Regions from separate parts of the Novosphingobium anseongense genome, predicted to be linked through region 3. Evidence: riboswitches for the same ligand, from Rfam matches in the RefSeq annotation. Region 3 holds a riboswitch; each other region holds the start of a gene.
The links. A riboswitch is a leader RNA that binds a small molecule or an ion and turns the genes downstream of it on or off. The one in region 3 is predicted to bind cobalamin.

Region 1: it holds a riboswitch for cobalamin, as region 3 does, so the genes downstream of both, cobW (cobalamin biosynthesis protein CobW) here and WG901_RS00195 (TonB-dependent receptor plug domain-containing protein) in region 3, are expected to answer to the same signal.
Region 2: it holds a riboswitch for cobalamin, as region 3 does, so the genes downstream of both, WG901_RS09535 (TonB-dependent receptor) here and WG901_RS00195 (TonB-dependent receptor plug domain-containing protein) in region 3, are expected to answer to the same signal.

What each region holds. Positions count from the first base shown of each region.
Region 1 covers NZ_JBBHJZ010000003.1:230,554-233,824, forward strand. Annotated here, with positions in the region: gene WG901_RS15095 (acyl-CoA dehydrogenase family protein) at 1-52, shown strand, start outside; gene WG901_RS15100 (acyl-CoA dehydrogenase family protein) at 49-1,314, shown strand; cobalamin riboswitch at 1,382-1,602, shown strand; gene cobW (cobalamin biosynthesis protein CobW) at 1,714-2,748, shown strand; gene cobN (cobaltochelatase subunit CobN) at 2,906-3,271, shown strand, end outside.
Region 2 covers NZ_JBBHJZ010000002.1:173,591-176,861, forward strand. Annotated here, with positions in the region: gene WG901_RS09525 (MFS transporter) at 4-1,275, shown strand; tRNA gene WG901_RS09530 (tRNA-Arg) at 1,337-1,413, shown strand; cobalamin riboswitch at 1,525-1,781, shown strand; gene WG901_RS09535 (TonB-dependent receptor) at 1,961-3,271, shown strand, end outside.
Region 3 covers NZ_JBBHJZ010000001.1:39,798-43,068, forward strand. Annotated here, with positions in the region: gene WG901_RS00195 (TonB-dependent receptor plug domain-containing protein) at 1-1,584, opposite strand, end outside; cobalamin riboswitch at 1,668-1,860, opposite strand; gene WG901_RS00200 (ABC transporter substrate-binding protein) at 1,929-2,786, shown strand; gene cobO (cob(I)yrinic acid a,c-diamide adenosyltransferase) at 2,783-3,271, opposite strand, start outside.

The DNA.
Region 1 (3,271 bases), on a different contig from region 3:
CCACCGCCGGCTGCTCGCCAAAATCCAGATCGAGAAGGAGGCCGCGGCATGAGCGAGGGCAACAATGCCATTGGCGAAAGCGTCGAAGACTTCCGCCTGCGCGCGCGCGCCTGGATCAAGGCCAATCTCGGCCCGATCCAGCCTTTCGACCTGACCCAGGACTGTGCCGACGACGAAGAGGAACTCGTCGCCGTGGCGCGTGACCGCGCCTTGCAGCGCAAGCTCTACGACGCCGGCTTCGCGGGGCTCTGTTTTCCCAAGGAATACGGCGGCCAGGGTCTAACCCCCGAGCACAACCGTGCCTTCAACGAGGAACTCGCGGGCCACGAATACCCCTCGCGCTTCACCGTGCCGACCTTCACGCCTTGCGCGACCGTCATCATGGAGTTCGGCACGCCCGAGCAGAAGGCCGCGCATATCCCCGCGATCCTCAAGGGCGACGAGTTCTGGGCGCAGATGCTGTCCGAGCCCGGCGGCGGTTCCGACGTTGCCGGCGCGACGACCTCGGCCGTGCGTGATGGCGACGACTGGATCCTCAACGGCGCCAAGGTCTGGACCTCGCGCGCCTGGTGGCACGACTGGGGAATCGTCCTTGCACGCACCAACTGGAACGTGCCCAAGCACCAGGGGCTCACCGTGTTCCTCATGCGGCTGCAGCAGCCGGGGGTCGAGATCCGCCGGATCGAGCGCCTCAACGGCGAGAGCGAGGCCTGCGAGGAGTTCATGACCGACGTCCGCATCCCCGACAGCGATCGCGTCGGCGAGATCGACGGCGGCTGGACCGTCGGCCAGCGCTGGATGTTCCACGAGCGCATGGGTCACAACTCGCCCTATGTGACGCAGCCCGTGGGCCTGTCGCACGGCCGCAGCGAGGTGACGCCCGTGGGAATCGCGCGCCAGGCGGGGCGTCTCGAAGATCCCGCCGCGCAGGAGCTGATCGGCGAATCGCGCGCGCTCGGCCTCGTCGCGAACGAGCTGCAGCGCCGGCTCGCCTCGGGCGCGGCAGCGGGCAAGGGCAACACCGACATGTCCTCGGTCGCGCGGCTGTTCCGCGGCATGGCCAATGTCCGCCAGCGCACGATCGCCTTCGATCTCGCCGGCGCCGGTGCGGCCGGCTGGACCGAGGAAGAGAGCGACGGCGTCGGCGTGCAGGGCATGGAGTTCCTGATGCGTCAGGTCTCGTGCATCGGCGGCGGCACCACCGAGATCTCGCGCAACGTCATCGCCGAGCGCGTGCTCGGCATGCCGCGCGAGGCCTCGGGCGACAAGGGCGTCGCCTTCCGCGAGGTCCCGCGCGGGCCCAAGCGGGGCTAGGGTCCTAGTCCCTCCCCCCGGCGGGGGAGGAATGCTTGCGCTGCCACCGCCGCCGCTCTAGAGCGCCCGCAGATCGCGCCGGTGCCCCGCGAGGGGCTTAATCGGGAACGGGGTGCGGGCGTTCGCCGCTCAAAACCCAGGCTGTCCCTGCAACTGTAAGCGGATAGCGCGCTGCACTGGCTTCCCGGTTTCCGGGAAGCGGCCACTGGACCGAGCACGGTCCGGGAAGGCTCGTGCATCGCGTGACGACCCGCGAGCCAGGAGACCTGCCGGCGCACCGGTCGCTCTTGCCGCGGTCCAGGGACTGGCCATGGCACGGTATTTCTCCGTCTGAGCGGCGCACCAGGGCCGGTGCGCGCGGACGGGCCGCGTGTGCGGTCCGCGACGAGGAGAATGCGCATGAGCAAGGTGCCGACCACAGTCATCACGGGTTTCCTCGGCGCGGGGAAGACCACTCTGATCCGCCACCTGCTGCAGAACGCCAAGGGCAAGCGGCTGGCGCTGATCATCAACGAGTTCGGCGACGTCGGCGTCGACGGCGAGCTGGTCAAGGGCTGCAACGACGAAGCCTGCCCCGAGGACGACATCGTCGAACTGGCCAACGGCTGCATCTGCTGCACCGTGGCCGACGATTTCCTGCCGACCATGCAGAAGCTGCTCGACCGCGAGAACCCGCCCGAGCACATCATCATCGAGACCTCCGGCCTCGCGCTGCCCAAGCCGCTGGTCAAGGCCTTCCAGTGGCCCGACATCCGCACCCGCGCGACGGTCGACGGCGTGGTTGCGCTGATCGATGCCGATGCCGTGGCCGCGGGCCGCTTCGCGCATGACGAGGCGGCGCTGGCCGCAGCCCGCGCGGCCGATCCCAATCTCGATCACGACAGCCCGCTCGAGGAGCTGTTCGAGGAACAGCTCGCCTGCGCCGACATGGTCGTGCTCAACAAGACCGACCTCGTCGATGCCGCGACCTTGGCCGCGGTGCGCCAGCAGGTCGAGGCCGAGACGCGCCCCGGCGTCGGTATCGTCAACGCGAACCACGGCGCGGTCGACATCGCCGCGCTGCTCGGCATCACCGCCGCCGCCGAGGACGATCTCGACAGCCGCAAGTCGCACATGGACGGCGCCGAGGAGCACGACCACGACGACTTCGACAGCTTCGTGCTGAACGGCGGCGAAGTGGCCGATGTCGACGCGCTGGTGAGCAAGCTGGGCGAGGTCATCGCCGCGCACGACGTGCTGCGGATCAAGGGCATGGTCGCGGTCGCGGGCAAGCCGAGCCGGCTGGTGATACAGGCGGTTGGCCCGCGCGTGCAGCACTTCTTCGACCGCGCCTGGAAGCCGGGCGAGGCGCGCAAGACGGGGCTCGTCGTGATCGGCCAGAAGGGGCTCGACCAGGCGGCGATCGAGGCGGGGTTGCGCGGCGTGGTGGGCTGAGGGCTATGATGGAGCAGTCCCGATCCTCCCCTGGAAGGGGAGGGGGACCGCGCGCGCAGCGCGTGGTGGAGGGGTGTCGCCCCCTCGATAGCGGGACACCCCTCCGTCACGCGCTACGCGCGCGCCACCTCCCCTTTCAGGGGAGGATCTTGCCGTAATGCACCTGCTCTCCGCCACCCCCGGCACCGTCTCGAACGGCGACGAGGCGATCGATCTCGATCAGGCGCCGGGCGACATCGTCGTGTTGACCGTGGCCGACAGCGAACTCGCCTGCTTCGCCGGTGCCGCCGCGCTGTTGCCGGATGGCGCGCCGTCGGTTCGGCTGGCGAACCTGCTCCAGCTCAAGCATCCCTATTCGGTCGATCTCTATGTCGAGAAGGTCGTCGCCAAGGCGAAATTCGTCTGCGTGATCCTGCTCGGCGGCAAGTCCTACTGGCCCTACGGCATCGACGAGATCGCGCTCGTCGCGCGCGAGAAGGGCATTGCCTTCGCCGCGATCGCCGACGGGCGCGAGGCCGATCCC
Region 2 (3,271 bases), on a different contig from region 3:
GTGATGGCGATCGACGGCGGGCGGCCGGGCTTCGGTGAGCTGCGGCAGAACTGGCGGATCCTGCCGCCCTGCATGATCGGCATCATGCTCTGCTCGACCCACGGCTATTCGCTGGGGGTGATGATCCCGGTGCTCGAACGCGAGATGGGCTGGTCGCGCGCACAGACCTCGATGGGGCTGATGATCATCTCGACGATCGCGCTGGTCGCGGCGCCGCTGGTCGGCCTCGCGATCGACAAGGTCGGTCCGCGCCGCATCGCGCTCGCAGGCATTCTCGTCTTCGCCTTCGGCCTGGCCTCGCTGTCGCAGGCGACCAGCATCGAATCTTGGTGGCTGCTGTGGATCCTGCTCGGCGCGGGCAACATGCTGATCCTGCCGACGGTCTGGACCAAGGCGATCAACGGCTATTTCGACCGGAACCGCGGAATCGCGCTCGCCATCGCGCTGTGCGGCACGGGCGTGGCCGCCGCTTTCGTGCCGACACTGACCAATTGGCTGGTCGAACACTATGGTTGGCGCCAGGCCTATGTCGGCCTCGGCGTGATCGGCGCGGCGCTCACCTTCCCCGTGACCTGGCTGCTGTTCCGCATGCCCGCCGAGGGCGGCAAGGCCGGCGCCGCAGCCGAAACCCCGCGCCAGGTTCAGGGCGTCTCGGCGCGCGAAGGCTTCACCCAGCCGCGGTTCCTCAAGCTCGCCGGCGCGACCTTGCTGTTCTCGGTGACGATCTGCGCGCTGACCACCAACCTCGTCCCCGTGCTGATCGCCCGCGATCTGACCCCCGCCGGCGCCGCGGGCATCGCCGGATTGCTCGGCCTGGGCTCGATCACCGGGCGGATCGTCGGCGGCTTTCTGCTCGACCGGTTCGACGCCGCCAAGGTCGCCGCCGCGAGCGTCGCCATGCCGGTGGTCACCGTGCTGCTGCTGCTCGCCTTCCCCGGCCCCGGCGTCGCCGCGATCGCCTGCCTGATCCTCGGCCTCGCGGTCGGCACCGAGGTCGACTGCTGCGCCTATCTCGCGGCACGGCATTTCGGGCTCCGTGCCTTCGGCGCGCTGTTCGGTACGATGAACGGGCTGATGCTGTTCGGCAACGGCATCGCCCCGGTGCTGGCCAACCACATCTACGACGTGACCAAGAGCTACGACATCGTACTCTGGGCTCAGATTCCCGCCTGTCTGGGCACGATGCTGCTGTTCCTGATGCTGGGCCCCTACCCCGATCTCGATGCCGAGGACGCGCCCCACGACGCCCCACTCGCCGATCCCGCGACAGCCTGATCGGAATAGACGACATTGCGCTTGGCAATGTGCGCCGCCCTCTGCTAGTCGCACGCGGCCCGCACCCGTAGCTCAGCTGGATAGAGCGCTGCCCTCCGAAGGCAGAGGCCACAGGTTCGAATCCTGTCGGGTGCACCATATATCCGCAGATTCGGCTTTCCGCAGCGACATCGTCAGTGCGCTCGTCGGGCGCTTGTGATTTGCCCATCTCCATTGTATCAGCCGCGCCGTTCGCGATCCCAAAGATTGCGGACGCATGATCGCGCCGGTGCCTCGCAAGAGGCTTAAAACGGGAACGCGGTGAGGAAGGCCGGAGCGATCCTGCGTTTCCGAATCCGAGGCTGTCCCTGCAACTGTAAGCGGCGAGCGCGATGCACATGTGCGGACGGGTAGGATCCCGAGCCGCCAACCACTGGGCCGGACGCTAAATCATGCGAGGCCTGGGAAGGTCGTGCATCAAGCTATGACCCGCGAGCCAGGAGACCTGCCGGCGTCTGGTCGCTCTTGCCTTGGTCCAGGGGATGGCCGCGGCACGGTGTACTCCGTCTGAGCGACGAACGAGCGGCTGGGGCTGCATCGGTTTCGTGTGCCGGTTGCCCCCGGGCGTCCGGCCGGTGCACGCTGCCGACCGTTCATGAACGGCAAGCCCCTGCCCAGTGTCGTGAGACGCCGACGGGGGAGTATCATGAAGACTTTTGCACCGGCTGCTTTCGCGGCCTTCTCTCTCTGCGCGCCTGCGCTGGCCCATGCCGGCGAAGCCGATGCCACTGCCGCCGAAGGCGAAACGATCGTCGTCGTCGGCACGGTCGACCAGCTTCGCCTCAACGTTAAGACCGAAGGCGCCAGCCGCCTCAATCTCACGCCGCTCGAAACGCCGGCCAGCGTCGAGACGCTCGACGGCAATGCGATCCGCCTGCGCGGCGACCTGACCATCCAGGATGCCGCGGCCCGCGCGACGGGCATCGTCAACACCTCGGGCGTGTTCGGCTTCGGCCTCTCGTCGCGCGGCTTCACCGGCCAGAACTCGGTGATGACGCTCTACGACGGCATGCGCATGTACAACAACACGCTGACCTTCCCGGCCGATCCATGGATGGCCCAAAGCGTCGAGATCCTGCGCGGGCCGGCCTCGGTGCTCTATGGCGAAGGCGCGATCGGCGGCGCGGTCAACGTCGTGCGGCGGCAGCCTGGCGACACGCTCGAAGTGGCCGGCCGCGCCGGTGCCGCCTCGTTCGACACGTTCAACGTGGCGGCCGGTGCCGGCGGGCCGATCAACGATAGCGTCGGCTTCCGCGTCGACGCCAGCTATCGCCGTTCCGACGGCTGGATGGCGCGCGGCGAGAACAGCGCACTCGCGCTGTCGGGCGCGATCCGGTTCAAGCCCGCGAGCGATCTCAGCATCACGCTGTCGCACGACTTCAGCACGCAGAAGCCGCGCACCTGGTTCGGTGTGCCGCTGGTCAACGGCGCGCTCGACACGTCGATCCGCAAAAACAACTACAACGTAACCGATGCCGTGCTGCGCTTCCGCGACAACTGGAGCCAGGGCAAGATCGAGTGGACACCGTCCGAAGCGCTGACGATCCGCAGCACCTTCTATCACCTCTGGGCCAACAAATACTGGCAGAACGCCGAGAACGTGACCTGGGTCGCGGCGACGGCGACGAGCCCGGCGCAGATCCGCCAGTCGAGCTTCCTCGAACTCTACCATATCCAGAAGCAGACCGGGAACCGGACCACCGCCAATCTCAAGCAGAGCTTCGGCACGGTCGAGAACCAGGTCGTCGTGGGCTTCGACGTCAACCACATCAGCTACAAGAACGTCAGCAATTCGGGCAACAACGCCACGCGACTGATCAGCGTGGTGAACCCGGTGCCCGGCCTGTTCATCGATCAGCCGACCGCGACCACCAGGCCGCGCTATACCAACGTGATCCGCCAGTTTTCGGTCTTCGCCGAGGACCGGCTGAAGCTCAGCGACGAATTCTCGCTCGTC
Region 3 (3,271 bases):
GGCCGCCTCGATCCCGTGCGCCTCGGCGCGCGAGACGTTGGCATAGTAGCCCTGGCGGCGCGTCGTAGCGTTGCCGGGGACGAAGCAGAGCGCGTCGGTCGATGTGGCGGCGCAGGAGTTGAAGATGATCTGATCGCGCGTCTTGCGCTGAAACCAGGTCGCGCCGAAGACCAGCTTGTCGTCGAACAGGTGCTGTTCGGCGCCGGCCTCCCAGCCCTTTGCCCGCTCGGGCGCGAGGCTCGCGACACCGTATTCGGAGAACAGCTGGTAGAGCGTCGGCGCCTTGAAACCCTCGCCGTAGCTCGCGCGCAGAACCGTGCCGGTAGGCAAGTTCAGCACGCCGCCCGCGGCGAAGAGCCACTTGCCGCCGAAGCGATCGTGATCGTCGTGGCGCAGGCCGGCGTTCAGGGTGAGGCCCCCTATCGGCTGGGCGCTGAGTTGGCCGTAGAAGCTGGTGATGTCGGCGCCGCCGCGCACGGGGGCGGGAACCGGCGTGGCCAGGGCGGCGGGCGGCGAGGCCGAACGGAAGCGCGAGCGCTCGTTCTCGGCGCCGGCGAGCAAGGTCCAGCCCTCGGCGATCGCGAAAGCGCCCTGGTACTCCAAGCGGCGGTTGTGGCCGGCGGCGTCGAAGGTCTGCGCACGCGCGCGGGTGGGGTTGAAGTTGTCGCGGTCGGTGTCGGTATAGGTATAGCCGATGCGGTTGCGGAAGCGGCCGTCGAGCAGGTCCAGGTTGATCCCGGCATACCCTACGAATTCGCGGTTCAGCGAATATTCGAGGCTGTCGGCGGTGGATGCGTCGATCTCGGTCTGCGACGAGGCGTAATAGCCGCGCAGGTCGGCCGAGATCCCCGGTGCGAGTTCGATCACGGCGCGGCCGCTGACGTTGCGGTTGATATAGCCGTCCGCCTCCTTGCCGCCGAAGGCCGGGGCGAGCGCGCTAATGCCGTCGGTGGTGAAGGCCTGGCCGCCGAGGCGCCAGGCCAGCGGGCCGGTCTTGCCGCCGATCGCGGCGCGCGCGCTGACGGTCTCGTGCGAGCCGGCCTCGACGTCGAAGCTGCCTTCGAGCGTCTTTGCGGGCAGGGCCGTCACGACGTTGACCACGCCACCGATCGCCTGGCTGCCCCAGAGGATCGATTGCGGCCCGCGCAGGACCTCGATCCGCGAGGCGTCGCCGGCGAGCAGGTTTGCGAAGTTGTAACCGCCACTGCTGGCCGAGGGATCGTTGAGCTTGACCCCGTCGATCACGACGACGGTCTGCTCGCTCTCCGCGCCGCGGATGCGCAGCGCGGTCGTGGTGCCGTAGCCGCCGTTGCGTGAAATGCTGATGCCCGGCGTGCGCAGCAGCAGTTCGGTGACGCCGATGTCCTGGGCACGGTCGATCGCCGGCTTGTCGAGCACGGTCAGCGAGGCGGGAACCTGATCGACCGGGATCGCGAGCCGCGTCGCGGTGACGAGAATCGTGTCGGAAGAGGACGGGACCGGGGCGGCCGCGTCGGGGGCGGGGGCTTCCTGCAGTTCGTCGGCCTGGGCCGCGAGCGGCAGTGCCAGAAAGGCAACGGAAACGAGATATTTCAGTACGCGCACGACCAAATCTCCCCCACGCATGCGTGGCTGGACTTGTCGTCGCTCGGGTTCACCCCCGTCCGCTCGGCACACCCTGTCCGCGCGAAGGACGACCGCGACGGGCAGGTCTCCTGGCTTGCGGGTCACTGCCGGTTCGCGCCGCCTTCTCGCGATCCGAGGATCGCAATGGCCTATGGCGCGATGGCTCGCCGCTCACAGTTGCAGGGGCAGCCGGGGTCTCGAACCCCGTTCCCTTTTCATCACCCTTGCGGGTGAACCTGTCGCAGGGGCGGCGTTAGGCACATCGCTGCATTGCGTCAATGACGGCGCTTGCCGCCGGCGCGGGCTCGGCTATGTCCCGCCGGATGCGTCTGGTCCTCCGCACCCTGATCCTGCCGATCGCCCTCGCCGCCATGGCGGGTGGCGTGCTCGCGACGGGGAAGGTTCGCCCGGCACTGGCCCGGCCGCCGCAGCGCATCGTCTCGCTCAATCTCTGCGCCGATCAGCTCGTGCTGCGGCTGGCCGATCGCAGCCAGATCGCCGGGCTGACGCGCAACGCCACCGACCGCGAGATGTCGGCCGAAGCGGTGCGGGCGCGGGGCTTGCGGCTGCTCAGCAAGTCGGCCGAGGAGATCGTCGCGCTCGATCCCGATCTGATCGTCGGCATGCCCGCGCGGCGCAGCGCCGCGATCAAGGTACTCGAGGACCAGAACTACCGCATGGTCGATCTCAAGCCCGCCGAGCAGTACGACCAGATCCTGTCCTCGATCCGCAGCACGGCGGCGGTGGTCGGCCATTCCGATCGCGGCGAGGTGCTCATCGCGCAGATGGACCGCGAACTCGCCGGCATTCCCCGGCTCGGCCGTGGCCGCGTTGCCGCCTATTACCAGCGGCGCGGTTTCATGACGGGCACGGGTACCCTGATCGACGAGGTCATGGCGCGCGCGGGGCTGGTCAATCTCGCGACGAAGCTGGGCAAGCCGGCGCTGTCGCAGGTCAGCCTCGAGGAGATGGTCGCCGCGCGGCCCGACTTCCTGATCGTCGAAAGCGCGACCGATGTTGTCCGCGATCAGGGCACCGAGATGCTTCACCACCCGGCGCTCGCCGGTATTCCGCGAATCTCGATCCCCCAGGCCTGGACCGTCTGCGGCAGCCCGGCTTACGTCCGCGCGGTGCGGGGGATTGCCGAGCAGATCGCCCGGCACGACCGCGGCAGGCGCTAGAACTCGATCCCCGCCTGCGCGCGCACGTTCTGCTCGCGGAACGGGTGCTTGACCAAGGTCATTTCGGTGACGAGATCGGCGATCTCGACGAGGCCCTCGGGCGCATTGCGGCCCGTGACGATGACGTGCTTCATCGGCGCGCGCGCGGTGACCGCTTCGAGCACCTCATCCAAAGGCAGGTAGTCGTAGCGCAGGACGATGTTGAGCTCGTCGGCCAGGACCATGTCGTAGCTCGGATCGGCGATCATGCGCTTGACCTCGTCCCAGGCCTCGCGCGCCACGGCGATGTCGCGCGCGCGGTCCTGGGTGTCCCAGGTGAAGCCTTCGCCCATCGGCTTGAACTCGACCTGGTTCGGGAAGGCGTCGAACACGGCCTTCTCGCCCGTGGTCATCGCACCTTTGACGAACTGCACGACGCCGACCTTCTTGCCGTGGCCGATCGCGCGCACGACCATGCCGAGCGCCGCCGTGGTCTTGCCCTTGCC